DNA from 3 places in the Actinoplanes sp. NPDC089786 genome. Region 1 is predicted to be linked to each of the others. Evidence: riboswitches for the same ligand, from Rfam matches in the RefSeq annotation. Region 1 holds a riboswitch; each other region holds the start of a gene.
What was found. Region 1 has a riboswitch for cyclic di-AMP ahead of AB0O15_RS24710 (hypothetical protein). Riboswitches for the same ligand answer to the same signal wherever they lie in the genome.

Region 1 (2,252 bases):
AGCGCGCCCATCGTCCCGAGCCGCCCGGTGCGGTAGCTCTGCCGGGCGATCTCGTCGAGCTCGGCCTGCCGCGGACCGAGTTCTTTGTCCAGTTCCTTGATCCGGGTGACCAGCTTGGCCTGCCGGACCTTGGAGGTGTCCAGCGCCTCCTTGGCGTCCACGTAGCCCTTGGACGCGGCCTCGACCTGCTGGATCAGCGACTTGGAGCCGCCTTCGCCGTCGTCGCCGTTGTCGCCCGGTGCGGCCAGGGGCCGGGGCGCGGCCAGGGCCGGGCCCGCCACGGTGGTGGCCGCGAGCCCGCCGAACGCGACTGCGATGGCGAGGGCGCACGCCAGTCGCTTCCGGACAGAGTTCTGCCTCATGCCGTTCCTTCCGTCGGCCGCCGACCGGGTTAGCTGACGGGTTCGGGAGGGAAGCGCTCCCTACCGCAACGAGTGCGGATACACCCCACTACCTGGGATTTGGGTCCCCGGCTCGCCGTGTGGCGATTGAGCGGCGATCACCGTTTGATAACGCTGACCGACAGGAACGATACCTACGAATCCGATATTCGCCACCTTCGCACTGAGAGCCACTAAGCATGTGCTATCAGTTATTTCGACTACGGTGAGAATGCGACGACTCACATTGATGTGAGGTCACCAGGTAATGTCACCCAAAGTCGTTGCTCAATAACGCCTTTTGACCGGTTCAGCGGGCTGAAGACGGGCGTTTCGTCAGGTAAGCTGGCCGCCGGTCACTGCCAGGAGGCACTACCCCCAAAGTGCCGGCAGGCCACCACCTAATCGCCCGAAAGGCGAGCCGGGGAACCATGTTCCTCCGGGGTGAATCCGCGGAACCTCGCGGTAGGGAGCGCTTCCCTCCCGAACCCGTCAGCTAACTCGGCCGGTGGTTACACGGAAGGATTGTGCATGACGGCAAGCCCACGCCGGTGGCTGGTCCTCGCCCTGGCACCGCTCGTCGCTGTAACCGTTTCGGTGTTCGCACCCGCGTCACCGGCGAGCGCCGAGCCGGGTGACGGCAAGAACTCCACGAAGAGCGGTTCCGCCGAGGCGCCCGAGGAGGGCAAGCAGGACGCGCTCCTGGAGGATGTGCTCGACTCCACCGGTCGTCGTTACCTGGCCGCCAAGACCGCGGTGCAGAAGTCGACGAAGACCCAGCTCAACCTCTCGGTGCAGGTGAAGCAGGCGGAGGCCAAGCGCGATCTCCTGCTACCCCAGGTCGGCCGGATCGCCGGGCAGCAGTACCGCAACGGCGGCCTGTCCACGGCCAGCTTCCTGCTCGACAGCCCCGGCGCCGGCGGCTTCCTCGACCGGGCGATCTCGCTCGAGGAGCTCAGCGCGCTGAACGACAACAAGCTGCACGAGCTGAACGAGGCGATCGACGAGGTCGCCCGCAACAAGGCCCGCCTCGACCAGGAGGTCAAGGAGCAGAAGGCCAACATGGTGCTGATGCAGAAGCAGAAGGACGCGGCGGACAAGGCGCTGGCCCTGGTCGGCGGCTCGCTGACCGACGGCTTCGTCGACGCGACGTCCAAGGTCGCCGAGCCGGCGCCGCGAGACAAGAACGGCGACTTCGGCCCGCAGAGCTGCAACGTCAAGGACCCGACCACCAGCGGCTGCATCACCGCCCGCACCCTGCACATGTACCAGCAGGTCAAGAAGGCCGGGTTCGACCGGTTCGTCGGCTGCCACCGCAACGGCGGCCCGTTCGAACACCCCAAGGGCCGGGCCTGCGACTGGTCGCTGCAGAAGTCGGGCTTCGCGAAATACCACAACGCCGACACCAAGAAGTACGGCAACGACCTGATGGCGTTCCTGGTCCGTAACGCCGACCGGCTCGGCATCCTCTATGTGATCTGGAACAAACAGATCTGGTTCCCGACCCGCGGCTGGGGCAACTACCACGGCGTCAGCACGCACGAGGACCACGTGCACGTGTCGATGCTCTAGGTGTGACGAAGAAAAACCCCTGCCCTCCGAAACCGGAGAGCAGGGGTTTTTCGTCAGTGGCCGCTGGTCGCGCGCCGGACCGGGGCACGGCCGGCGGGCTGCTGCGGCGGCGGGCCGGTCGGTGTCCCGGGCGGGATCGGCACGGTCATCGACTTGCCCTGCACCACCTCGATCTCCTTGCCGTGGTGCACGAGCTGGAGGCGGGACGAGCCCTGCCCGTTGCGCAGCGAGTAGGTCACCTCGTCGGCGGTCACGTTGACCCGCAGCCGCAGCCCCCGCCAGAGCAGCGAGAACTCCAGC
Region 2 (2,252 bases), on a different contig from region 1:
GCGGGTCGGTGAGCTCACCCGCTGGGCGCAGGACACGGTGTCCCTGGACACCCCGGTCGGCGACGACGGTGACACCAACCTCGGCGACCTGGTGGCCGACAGCGACGCCCCGTCGCCGGAAGAGATCGTGCTGACCGCCCTGGAGCGGTCGCGCATCGAGGGTCTGCTCAACCACCTCGACGACCGGTCGGCCGGCATCATGCGGGCCCGCTACGGCCTGGAGGACGGCCGGGAGCACTCGCTCACCGAGGTCGCCTCCCGGTTCTCGCTCTCCCGCGAGCGGATCCGTCAGCTCGAGATCCAGGCGCTCGGCCGGCTGCGTGAGCTGGCCCGGGCCGAGGGCCTGCAGGCCGCCTGACCGATCAGGTCATACAAGAGGGCCGGTTCCCCGCGAGGGGAACCGGCCCTTTCACTGTGCTGAGTTACTTGACCCGGCCGTACCCGGTCGGAGTCATCGAGTTCATCGAGCGCTTCGTCACCGGCTCGCCGGTACGGTAAGCGTCGATCATCATTCCGCCGCCGACGTAGAGGCCGACATGGCCACCGTTGCGGAAGAAGATGAGGTCGCCCGCCTTCAGGTCACCCTTGCTGATCGGGGTGGTGGCGCTGATCTGGGCGGAGGCCTTGTGGGGCAGGCTCTTGCCCGCCGCACGCCAGGCCGCCGAGGTCAGCCCCGAGCAGTCGTAGCCGTTCGGGCCGTCGGCGCCGAACTTGTACATCACGCCGATGGCGTTGTACGCGAAGGACACCGCCTTGCCCGCGGAGCCGGCGATCTGCGGGATCGGGCCGCTGTACTTGCTGCCCGACTTGGTCGGCGTGCCGTACGCCGCCGTCCGCATCGCGTACAGCTTCTTGATGTCGTTCTCGATCTTCTTCTTGCGCTTGGCCAACTCGTTCAGCTGCGCGTTCTGCTTGTTCTGCGCGGTCTTCAGGGCGGCCTGACGCGTGTCGTAGTTCTGCGTGGTCGCCGTGTAGTTGTCGATCTTGCGCTGGCGATCGCGGGTCAGCTGGTCGAGCATGCCGATCCGGTCCATCAGGGTGCCCGATCCCTCGAGCATCACGTTCATGGCGCCGATGTCACCCTGCTGGTAAGCCTTGTTGGCGATCTGGCCCATCTCGGCCTGGGCGACCTTGAGGACCTCCTTGGCCGGGCCCAGCGACTTCGTCAGCGCGACCTGATCGGCCTTGGTCTTGTTGAGATCGATCTTCATGCCGTTGTACGACTCGACGACATCCTCGAGATCGTCCGATGCCTTGGCGATCTTCTTGGTGATCTCGGTCTTGGACGGTTCCGCGTGAGCGGCCGTCACGGCCGGCCCGGTCAGCGCCAGCGCCATGAGGGCGACGGCCGCGATCCGGAACCTCGTGCGGGCGTGTGACAACGCTGAGAGGCCTTTCTTCCGCCTGTGCCGCCTACCGGGTTAGCTGACGGGTTCGGGCGGGAAGAAGGCCCTACCGCGGTGGTGCGCGGATTCACCCCGAGAACTCGGTTCCCCGGTTCGTCACGATGGGCCCGGGCGCGGCCGGATGGGGGTGACCGCGTCGAGGCCGCCGTGCAGACTCGGCAGCGCCGGCTCGGCGCCACCGGAGGGTGTGGCTGCGGACCGAACCAACCGCATTAACTTATCGATGGATCTCCGAAAAGCAAGCTCGGCAAGAAAACCTTAAGCCAATGAATGCGCGGCGTAATTCTAGGAATTCAGCGCGTGATCCCCGGACGCGGAATCGGACTTTTCGGGATTGACGCTGATCCAATTGCGCGTCACTTTCCGCTCGGCCCAGAAGGACAGGAACGGGATGGTGCCGGCCAGCATCACCAGCAGCATGCGGCTGAGCGGCCACTGGGCGCGGCGGCCGAGGTCGAAGGTGGCCAGCACGTACAGGATGAAGAGGAAGCCGTGCGCCGGGCCGACGCCCGCGACCACCGTGTCGTTGTCGGCCAGGTACTTCAGCGGCATGCCCACGAGGACCAGCACGATCAGGACCACGCCGACGATGTAGGCGATGATCCGGTAACGGGTGAGAGCTCCCTGCACGGTGCTTTCCTTACTTCCTGGGTCCGGGGTAGTCGCCGGGGCGGGCGCCGGGATGGGCGTTGAGCCAGGCGAGGTAGTCGTTGTAGGCCGCCAGTTCCGGGTCGTCGGCGCCGGGGTCGGGCGCCGGGCGGGACGGGACCCGGACCGGGCGGCCGACGGTAACAGCCGAATCTGGGAGCTTTTCCCGTTCCGGCGCCGGCTCCGCCGCCGGTTTCG
Region 3 (2,252 bases), on a different contig from region 1:
GCGCAGCTGCCCCGCGATGCGCTGGAACTCCGGCATCGGGAACACGTACAGGCAACGCTCCTGCCCCTTGGTGATCACGACACCTCCCGCCAGCTCGTCCCGGAACTTCGCCGGAAGGATCAACCGGCCCTTCTCGTCCAGGCGTGGGGTATGCGTGCCGAGAAACATCGGCCAACCCCCCTACGCCCTGCCGGCGGTTCGCGGTCCGCCGTGTCGAATCGGGCCGGCAGGTCCCCCCTGCCACTGCGCTCCACTCTACTCCACTTCCCTCCACCCGCAACCGGAATCGTGCCGTCCATGAACCGGATTCGCAGACGAAAGCGCAGGTAGACGCGGTGGAGTGCCAGTGGAGGGCGAAGGCCTGATCATGGCGTCCGCTTTCCGACATGCCGCCCAGGTGGGCACGAAAAACTGCCCGGATCCGCGGTATCAGCGGCGCCGGGCGTGGATGTGGAGCGGAGTGGAGGAGATGCGGGGAGGGTGGTGGAGCAAGCACAGACGCCGGCGGGGTGCGACCCAGGAACCCCGGGTCGCACCCCGCCGGTGCGAAAGTGGTTACGCCTTACTTACTGCGGTCCTGAACTCAGACCAGGCGGCGGACCACGTAGTTGCCGCTGATCATCTTGCGCTTCGAGACCCGGGCGCCGGAGTGCGGCGAGTCCCAGATCTTGTTGGCGCCCGCGTACACCGCGGCGTGGTAGCCGTAGGAGCCGGAGCGGAAGATGATCAGATCACCGGGCTGCCGGCTGCCCTTGCTGACCGACCTGCCGTACTTCTGCTGCGAGTTGGCCTTGTGGGGCAGCTTGCGACCGGTGGTCTTCTTGTAGACGTACAGCGTGAAGCCGGAGCAGTCGAAGCGCTTGGGACCCGCCGCGCCGTACTTGTACAGCGCTCCCTTGTGCCTCGCGGCCTCCGCCAGGACCATGGCGCCCTTGTTCGTCACCGACACCGACGAGTTGTTCCGGCTGACCGCCGCGCGCACTCCGCCGCCGCCGAGGAAGACGGTGCGGTACGTGCCGGAGACCAGGGGCTTGAACGAGAAGGTGTAGGCGCCCGACTTCAGGATGGTCCGGGTCTGCCACGTCTGCCACTTGCCGCTGCGGAGCGCCTGCAGGCGCACCATGCCGCTCGTGACCTTCTTGCCGGTGCTCGGGTTGGCCACGAACGTCGTGATCCGGATCGAGGCGCCGTACTTCACCGATTTCGCGCTGGCCTTCTGGGTGACCTTGGCCAGCGGCCGCATCGCGGCGGCGGTGACGACCGGGGTGGCCGCGACCGCCGGCTGCGTGGCCACGATCTGGCCGGCGCCGAGGCAGATACCCAGGGACAGGGCGATGCTGCCGGTGCCGAGGGTGCGGCGCCGGCTCGAGGTGCTTTGTTGCACGGTAGAGAGATCCCTCCGGCACGCCTGCGAGGTTAGCTGTCGGGTTCGGGCGGGAAGGTGTGCCCGGCCGCCGTGGCGGCTTCACCCCAAGACCGTGTCGTACGGCCTGAGCCCTCAGGTCACCGCCGGTAGTGACGGTGCCTTCGCGAGGACCCGATTGGGTCCCCCGTCTCTGCCCCTCGTCGCCTTGTGTGGATGTTCTCGAACTCGGGTCGTGGAATCGGGCCGGGGCAGAGCTCGGCGTTGACCCGCGTGTCCACGAACTGCGGGCGGTCGCCGGCAGCCAGACCTTGATAACCGAATTTCCGTACGGTTGCAGATCGTGACTGGCCACGGAGAGTAATTGGCATGTGCGCCGATGTCCGGTTTGGATATCGCTCAAGACAAATGCCACTGCGGTACGCAGTGCGGTGATCACCGAACGTCGAAGGTAACGGGTGAGTCTCGCCACACAATTAACAAACTTTCGAATGATCTTGAAGACCGCGATTTCCGGTATGCCCGTCCCGCCGGCAGCCACCGGGCGGCCGGATCGACGCTCTGTCCGGTTCGGGTACTGTCGCCACCGTGACGGACGGGAAGATGCCCATGCGCGCGAAGGTGGCGAGCTCCGTCTCGCGCACCGCCGCTGCGATCTCCAGGGCCGCGGGACGCGGCGACGGCTCGGTCATCGGCGGCTGGATCGGTCTCAAGATCGACCCTGACCTGCTGAAGAACCTGGCCACCGGCCGGGCGATCGCGCTTGTCTCCGGCACCAACGGCAAGACCACCACCACCCGGCTCACCGCCGCCGCGCTGGGCGTGCTCGGCCCGGTGGCGACCAACTCGTTCGGCGCCAACATGCCCAGCGGGCACACCTCGGCCCTGG

Region 2: linked by a shared signal. The riboswitch ahead of AB0O15_RS40650 (NlpC/P60 family protein) and the one ahead of AB0O15_RS24710 (hypothetical protein) in region 1 are both predicted to bind cyclic di-AMP.
Region 3: linked by a shared signal. The riboswitch ahead of AB0O15_RS30885 (NlpC/P60 family protein) and the one ahead of AB0O15_RS24710 (hypothetical protein) in region 1 are both predicted to bind cyclic di-AMP.

What each region holds. Positions count from the first base shown of each region.
Region 1 covers NZ_JBFBGU010000008.1:269,633-271,884, reverse strand. Annotated here, with positions in the region: gene AB0O15_RS24715 (hypothetical protein) at 1-362, opposite strand, end outside; cyclic di-AMP (ydaO/yuaA leader) riboswitch at 365-505, opposite strand; cyclic di-AMP (ydaO/yuaA leader) riboswitch at 769-908, shown strand; gene AB0O15_RS24710 (hypothetical protein) at 912-1,952, shown strand; gene AB0O15_RS24705 (glycoside hydrolase family 65 protein) at 2,006-2,252, opposite strand, start outside.
Region 2 covers NZ_JBFBGU010000025.1:25,118-27,369, forward strand. Annotated here, with positions in the region: gene AB0O15_RS40645 (sigma-70 family RNA polymerase sigma factor) at 1-358, shown strand, start outside; gene AB0O15_RS40650 (NlpC/P60 family protein) at 423-1,337, opposite strand; cyclic di-AMP (ydaO/yuaA leader) riboswitch at 1,396-1,524, opposite strand; gene AB0O15_RS40655 (DUF3817 domain-containing protein) at 1,692-2,036, opposite strand; gene AB0O15_RS40660 (hypothetical protein) at 2,047-2,252, opposite strand, start outside.
Region 3 covers NZ_JBFBGU010000013.1:231,769-234,020, forward strand. Annotated here, with positions in the region: gene mraZ (division/cell wall cluster transcriptional repressor MraZ) at 1-168, opposite strand, end outside; gene AB0O15_RS30885 (NlpC/P60 family protein) at 584-1,384, opposite strand; cyclic di-AMP (ydaO/yuaA leader) riboswitch at 1,391-1,592, opposite strand; gene AB0O15_RS30890 (MurT ligase domain-containing protein) at 1,967-2,252, shown strand, end outside.